DNA from 2 places in the Rhizobium sp. S96 genome. Region 1 is predicted to be linked to the other one. Evidence: predicted binding sites of a transcription regulator. Region 1 holds the regulator's gene; the other holds the start of a gene.
What was found. The regulator HrcA, encoded in region 1, represses chaperone genes, less so after heat shock. The targets are predictions, from matches to a motif close to GTTAGCACTCNCNNNNNGNGAGTGCTAAC.

Region 1 (3,864 bases):
CGTGCCATGTGGCGGTACCTGCAGCGAATGCTGCTCCGGCGGCTTGATCGTTTCCTCAGGATTGAAGATCAGGAGAACGCCGGGGCCGCAGCGAAAGAAGACATGCCGGTTACCCGCCCGCGTGATCTTTTCCAGTCCGAGCACGCCTTCATAGAAGGCCTCGGCCCTGTCGAGATCGTCCACGTAAAGCGCGGTCTCGAGCATGCCTTCCAGCATGTCGTTCATCCGGCGATGGCCTGCTTCTGCATGTCGACGAGCTCGCTGATGCCGGCCTTGGCCAGCGCCAGCAGCGATGCAAACTCTTCCTCGCTGAAAGGCTTGCCTTCCGCCGTGCCCTGGATCTCGACGATACCGCCGGCGCCGGTGATGACGAAGTTGGCATCGGTCTCGGCCGAGGAGTCCTCGAGGTAGTCGAGATCGACGACGGGCTGATCGGCGAAGATACCGCAGGAGATCGCGGCGATGTGGTCCTTGAGGACCCGCTCGACCTTGATCATGTTGCGGCTTTCCATCCATTTCAGGCAGTCATAGAGCGCGATCCAGGCACCGGTGATCGACGCGGTGCGGGTCCCGCCGTCGGCCTGGATGACGTCGCAATCGAGCGTGATCTGGCGTTCGCCCAGTTCCTTGAGATCGACCACTGCGCGAAGCGACCGTCCGATCAGGCGCTGGATTTCCTGCGTGCGTCCGCCCTGCTTGCCGGCCGCGGCCTCGCGCTTCATGCGCTCGCCGGTGGCGCGCGGCAGCATGCCGTATTCCGCGGTGACCCAGCCCTTGCCGGTGTTGCGCAGCCACGGCGGCGTCTTTTCTTCAAGGCTCGCCGTGCAGAGCACGTGCGTATCGCCGAATTTCACCAGACAGGAGCCTTCGGCGTGCTTTGAAAAGTTGCGCTCGAAGGAAACCTTGCGCATTTGATCGGTTTTTCTGCCTGATGGCCGCATTCTATTCTCCTGGGGCATGACGCGAAAAGTACGAAGCGAATGGCAAACGGCGTCACACGCGCTTTTATGTTGTTGACCGCTTCTACGATTGGCGGCGCTCATTTGCAATTTCCCTTTTGCCAGCACGCGGAGATTGGCTATATTTTGTCCGATCATCGTCAGCACAGGTGCGCAAGAATTCATGGAGTTCAGATCGACGTCGGTTTCGGATGCAGTGGCTGCACTGGACGAACGCTCGAAGGAAATCTTTCGCCGCATCGTGGAAGGTTATCTCGAAAGCGGAGAACCGCTGGGTTCCCGCAATCTCTCGCGCATTCTTCCCATGTCGCTTTCGCCGGCATCCGTCAGGAATGTCATGAGCGATCTGGAGGAACTCGGCCTCATCTACTCGCCGCATGTGAGTGCCGGCCGGCTGCCGACGCAACTGGGCCTGCGCTTCTTCGTCGATGCCTTCATGCAGGTCGGCGACCTCACGGCTGAGGAACGCGCGAATATCGACCGCCAGGTGCGCGCGGGAAACCGCGACAATCCGATGGAAACGATGATGAACGAGGCGAGCCGGATGCTGTCGGGCATTTCCCGCGGCGCCGGGCTCGTCATCACCTCCAAGAGCGATCCGGTTCTGAAGCATGTCGAGTTTATTCGCCTGGAGCCGACCAAGGCGCTCGCCGTTCTGGTCGGTGATCACGACCAGGTCGAAAACCGCATTATCGAGCTGCCGGCAGGCGTGACGTCCTCGCAGCTGATGGAGGCGGCAAACTTCCTCAATGCCCACATGACCGGCCAGACGCTTCCAGAGCTGCGCAATCAGCTCAGCAAGCTGAAAGACAACGTGCGGCAGGAGCTCGATACGCTGTCGCAGGATCTCGTCGAGCGCGGCGTTGCCGTGTGGTCGGGCAGTGCGGATGAAGGCAAGCCCGCTCAGCTCATCATTCGCGGCAGGTCGAACCTGCTCGAAGGGCTCGTGGGTGCCGACGACCTCGACCGCTTGCGCATGCTGTTCGATGATCTGGAGAAGAAGGACAGCCTGATCGAGCTGCTCAATCTGGCGGAGAGCGGTCCGGGCGTGCGCATCTTCATCGGTTCGGAAAACAAGCTGTTTTCGCTGTCGGGGTCGTCGCTGATTGTGGCGCCCTATCGTGACAACGACGATCGCATCGTGGGCGCGGTGGGCGTCATCGGCCCGACACGGCTCAACTACTCGCGCATCGTTCCGATGGTGGATTACACCGCCCAGCTCATCTCGAGAATGTCGCGTTCCGGCATCTGATCGCGAAGGCGGCTATTCCGGCAGGAGCTCGCCGGAGCCGCCCATTTCGGCCGGCATGTCCTTGAACTTGGGAAGCCCGTCTTTCACGCGAAACACCGTCTCGGCGTAGTTCACATGCAGGGTAGGGGTGTAGCGCAGGCTCGGGATGACCGCCGCATAGACATCCGTGACGCCCCACAACGGGTGCTCGGTCAGCAGATGGCCGCCGCAAAGTTCGCAGAATTTCCGGACGCTCGTGTCGCTCTTCTGGTAGGCCTCCATGTGCTCGCCGCCCTTGGTGACGTGCACAGCGCCCTGCGTCCAGAGCGTGAAGGCGTTGATCGGCCCTGCCGACCATTCCCGGCACGAGTTGCAATGACAGTAGCCCATCGCCACCGGCTCGCCCCTGACCTCGATTGCGACCATGCCGCAGAAGCACTTTCCTTTGTAGCTTGCCTGATCGGTCATTGGGGGCTCCTGAAAACCGCGGTGAGATAATAAATATATACCAATATAAGAATTGCATGAAATGAGAATGCATGGCGATCGGGCAAACCCTATCGGCCCGCATTTCTGGCTTCTTCGTCACGCAGACTTGATTTTTGCCGGCCAAAGCTCGATATCGGGCACATCCAAGAAGACACCAATGACCGGAGAACGTCATGACTGACGAAACGACGAAGAACGGACCGGACGCAGCGGCGGCCGATACCGCTGCGAACGTCGAAAACGAAACCGTGGCTGAGGCTGCGCCGCAGCCGGATCCGCTCGATCAGCTGAAGGCGGAGAACGCCGAACTGCGGGATCGCTATCTGCGCCTGGCTGCCGACATGGACAACCTTCGCCGCCGCACCGAGCGCGAAGTCAAGGATGCGAAGTCCTATTCCGTGGCAGGCTTTGCCCGCGACATGCTGGCTGTATCAGACAATCTCCGCCGCGCGCTCGAAGCCATTCCTGCCGATGTCAGGGAAGCGGCAGATGCCGGTCTGGCAACGCTGATCGAAGGCGTCGAGATGACCGAGCGTTCGATGCTGTCTGCTCTGGAACGCCATGGTGTGCGCAAGCTGGAGCCGGTTGGCCAGAAGTTCGACCCGAACTTCCACCAGGCGATGTTCGAGGTTCCGAACCCCGATGTTCCGAACAATACGGTCGTTCAGGTGGTGCAGGCCGGCTTCACCATCGGCGAGCGCGTTCTCCGTCCCGCCATGGTCGGCGTCGCCAAGGGCGGCCCGAAGGTCGTCGAAGCCGACGTGAACTCAATATTCGACCAGAAAGACGCCTGATCCCATCGGGCCCGCTTGCGCGGGCCTGATTTTTCAGCGTCTAGATCAGATGCGGGCGAAGCGCTCGATCAGCAGATCGAAGAAGCCGTCCGCATCGACGTCGCGCATGACCTTGGCATTGCGCTTGCGATCGGTCACGTGCCACCAGTCGACCACGGTCATGCCGACCGTCAGTTCCGACTTCACTTCGATTTCCACGTTGCAGTCCCGGCCCTGGAAGAGCTCAGGCTTGAGCAGGTAGGCCACGACCGTCGGGTCGTGCAGCGGGCCGCCGTCCGAACCGTATTTCTCGATATCGAACCGCTCGAAGAACTCAAGCATCTCCACCATGGCAATGGCGGGGCGCGTGCCGAGGTCCGCCATGCGCTTGACGCGGTCCTTGCGGGTCAGG
Region 2 (3,864 bases), on a different contig from region 1:
CGGATTGCGGAAGCCGGCGAGGAAGCCGACGAAGCAGAGGACTAGCACCAGTGGCCCCGGCGTCGTTTCCGCCAGTGCCAGACCATCCAGCATCTCGCCGGGCTTCAGCCAGGCATAATGTCCGACAGCGACCTGCGCCACGTAGGAGAGCACCGCATAGGCGCCGCCGAACGTGATGACCGCCATCTTCGAGAAGAAGATGAAGACCGCGCCGAAGACATTGGTCTCGCCACTCAGGGTCTCTGCGATCAGGTCCGTCGGAGCATCCAGCGCACGAACGAGGAGCAGCGGCGACTGCCAGATCAGAATCCAGAACACGAGAACGAGAAGAGGCCTGGCGATCGCGTGCGTCGTCAGCCTGCCGCGCTCCGGCCGCTCGGATGGCTGCGGCGCGGCAGGTGCATCGGTCGGCCGCTGCCCGTATCGCTGCATCAGGAAACCGGCGGCTCCGGCAAGAATAACGACAACAGGAAACGGCAAATTCAGGAGAAAGAGCGCGAGAAATGACGCGGCCGCGACCCAGTAGTGAAAACGGTCCTTCAGCGCCCTGCGCGTCAGCCGAAGAAGCGCTTCGACGACGATCGCCAGCACTGCGGCCTTTAGGCCGAAGAACACCGCCGACAACCATGCCGCATCCTGGAACAGCACGTAGAGGCTGGAGAGCGCGACGATGACAACGAAACCGGGGAGGATGAAGAGCAGACCGGCGACCAGGCCACCGCGAACGCCGTGCATGAGCCAGCCGATATAGGTCGCCAGCTGCTGCGCCTCCGGCCCCGGCAGTAGCATGCAATAACTCAGGGCATGCAGGAAACGCTCTTCCGAGATCCAGCGCTTCTCGTCGACAAGGGTCTTGTGCATCAGCGCTATCTGGCCGGCCGGACCGCCGAAGCTCAGACAGCCGATCTTTGCCCAAACGCGCGTGGCCTCCCGAAACGAAGGAACCGCCACGACTTCATCTGCCGCAATGACTTTATTCACGCTGCCTGCCCCTCGCCTCGACATGCGAGGCCAATTGCGCCTTTTCCGGCCTCAAACTGCTCCGTATCATTGGCACCGATGTGCGACAATCCCAACACGATGCGGCCGATGCAATGCACTGTCAGCCCAGGATCGCCATTGTAACTTCCTGTTCGCGCCGGTCCCAAGCGCCAGAGACCCGCGCGTTCATGCGGCAAGGTTAACGCCCGAGGGCGAGCCATAAGAGTTTGTTTGTCAAAGATTATCAGAGAAGTGGAATGATTTTGGCAAGCGGGGCGTTTTTGCCATCAAAACGATACAAAGGTCCCCTAGGGAAAAATCGTCACCCTCATCCTTGACTCCCCAACAGGCCAACCCTAAATGCAGGCCGCTAGCACTCATAACAAGAGAGTGCTAACACCCATCCGTGCAGGCCGCTCTCGGCCTGCGAGTGTCATTTGATCGAGGGATTAGACAATGGCAAGCACCAACTTCCGCCCCCTTCACGATCGCGTCGTTGTTCGCCGCGTTGAGTCCGAAGAAAAGACCAAGGGCGGCATCATCATTCCTGACACCGCCAAGGAAAAGCCGCAGGAAGGCGAAATCGTCGCCGTCGGTTCCGGCGCTCGTGACGAATCCGGCAAGGTCGTCGCTCTCGACGTCAAGGCTGGTGATCGCGTTCTGTTCGGCAAGTGGTCCGGCACCGAAGTCAAGATCAACGGCGAAGACCTTCTGATCATGAAGGAAGCCGACATCATGGGCATCATCGGCTGATCTGCCGGTTATCCCGACCCGTTTATCGCTGACACCCCTTTTCAGGAGTAACCAAAATGGCAGCTAAAGAAGTAAAGTTCGGCCGCTCTGCGCGCGAAAAGATGCTGCGCGGCGTCGACATCCTCGCTGACGCAGTGCAGGTAACCCTCGGTCCGAAGGGCCGTAACGTCGTTATCGACAAGTCCTTCGGCGCTCCGCGCATCACCAAGGACGGCGTATCGGTCGCCAAGGAAATCGAACTCGAAGACAAGTTCGAAAACATGGGCGCTCAGATGGTCCGCGAAGTTGCTTCGAAGACCAACGACATCGCCGGCGACGGCACCACGACTGCAACCGTTCTCGCCCGCGCTATCGTTCGCGAAGGCGCCAAGGCAGTTGCTGCCGGCATGAACCCGATGGACCTGAAGCGCGGTATCGACCTCGCTGTTGCAGAAGTCGTCAAGGACCTGCAGGCCAAGGCAAAGAAGATCTCGACCTCGGCTGAAGTTGCTCAGGTCGGCACGATCTCAGCAAACGGCGACAAGCAGGTCGGCCTCGACATTGCTGAAGCCATGCAGAAGGTTGGCAACGAAGGTGTTATCACCGTCGAAGAAGCCAAGACCGCTGAAACCGAACTCGAAGTCGTCGAAGGCATGCAGTTCGACCGCGGCTACCTCAGCCCGTACTTCGTCACCAACCCGGAAAAGATGGTTGCTGACCTCGAAGACGCTTTCATTCTCCTCCACGAGAAGAAGCTCTCGAACCTCCAGGCTATGCTCCCGGTTCTCGAAGCTGTCGTTCAGACCGGCAAGCCGCTCCTCATCATCGCTGAAGACGTCGAAGGCGAAGCTCTTGCTACGCTCGTCGTCAACAAGCTGCGCGGCGGCCTGAAGATCGCTGCCGTCAAGGCTCCTGGCTTCGGCGACCGCCGCAAGGCCATGCTGGAAGACATCGCGATCCTCACGGGCGGCACTGTCATCTCCGAAGACCTCGGCATCAAGCTCGAATCCGTTACGCTCGACATGCTCGGCCGTTCCAAGAAGGTTTCGATCTCCAAGGAAAACACCACGATCGTCGACGGCGCTGGCGCCAAGTCGGACATCGAAGGCCGCGTTGCACAGATCAAGGCTCAGATCGAAGAAACGTCTTCGGACTATGACCGCGAAAAGCTGCAGGAACGCCTTGCCAAGCTCGCTGGCGGCGTTGCCGTCATCCGCGTCGGCGGCTCCACGGAAATCGAAGTCAAGGAAAAGAAGGACCGCATCGACGACGCTCTCAACGCGACGCGCGCTGCTGTTCAGGAAGGTATCGTACCGGGCGGTGGTATCGCTCTGCTGCGCTCCTCCACGAAGATCGCCGCCAAGGGTGAGAACGACGACCAGGAAGCTGGCATCAACATCATCCGCCGCGCTCTGCAGGCTCTGGTTCGCCAGATCGCAGAAAACGCTGGTGACGAAGCTTCGATCGTTGTCGGCAAGGTTCTCGACAAGAACGAAGACAACTTCGGCTACAACGCTCAGACGTCTGAATATGGCGACATGATCGCCATGGGCATCGTCGACCCGGTCAAGGTCGTCCGTACGGCTCTGCAGAACGCAGCTTCGGTTGCTTCGCTGCTGATCACGACGGAAGCCATGATCGCCGAGCTGCCGAAGAAGGACGCACCGGCCGGCATGCCTGGCGGCATGGGCGGCATGGGCGGCATGGACATGATGTAAGACCTTCGGGTCTGACATCTGAGCCAACCGGTTCAGTTATGGAAAGGGCGGTCCTCGGGCCGCCCTTTTTGTTGTGATTCGCCCATGGAATGCTGAAACGTTTAATCGCCGGAGAAGGCGCAAAGGCCCCTGGCGAGGCTTTCCCCAGGCTTGCCACGCTATCGCTTTTTTCAACTCTGGATTTTCGTTCGCGATACGCGCTTTCCGCACAATTTTGCGTTCAACAGCCGATTGAAAGCGTTTTCATTCAATCATTTTTCGGTTTTTTAGCAGTTCTAGCGCAAATTTTTGCTCCAACCTGCGGAATGTCTAGCCTTGCAGGAAAGCCTCTGTGCGTAAAAAGTGATTGATGTTCGCGTAAAAATTTCTATAAATCCCGCCTGCGCTCGATCCGATGATGAGCGGCTGCTCGACCCCATAAAGGGCGGCTATG

Region 2: groES (co-chaperone GroES) is a predicted target of HrcA. The motif match lies at 1,351-1,379, and genes of this name have one in related genera.

What each region holds. Positions count from the first base shown of each region.
Region 1 is NZ_JAUDRY010000003.1:421,556-425,419, reverse strand. Features, by position in the region: gene QTL94_RS03090 (VOC family protein) at 1-225, opposite strand, end outside; gene rph (ribonuclease PH) at 222-941, opposite strand; gene hrcA (heat-inducible transcriptional repressor HrcA) at 1,123-2,211, shown strand; gene QTL94_RS03075 (GFA family protein) at 2,224-2,658, opposite strand; gene grpE (nucleotide exchange factor GrpE) at 2,853-3,473, shown strand; gene QTL94_RS03065 (nucleoside hydrolase) at 3,519-3,864, opposite strand, start outside.
Region 2 is NZ_JAUDRY010000037.1:239,881-243,744, forward strand. Features, by position in the region: gene chrA (chromate efflux transporter) at 1-981, opposite strand, end outside; gene groES (co-chaperone GroES) at 1,438-1,734, shown strand; gene groL (chaperonin GroEL) at 1,791-3,431, shown strand.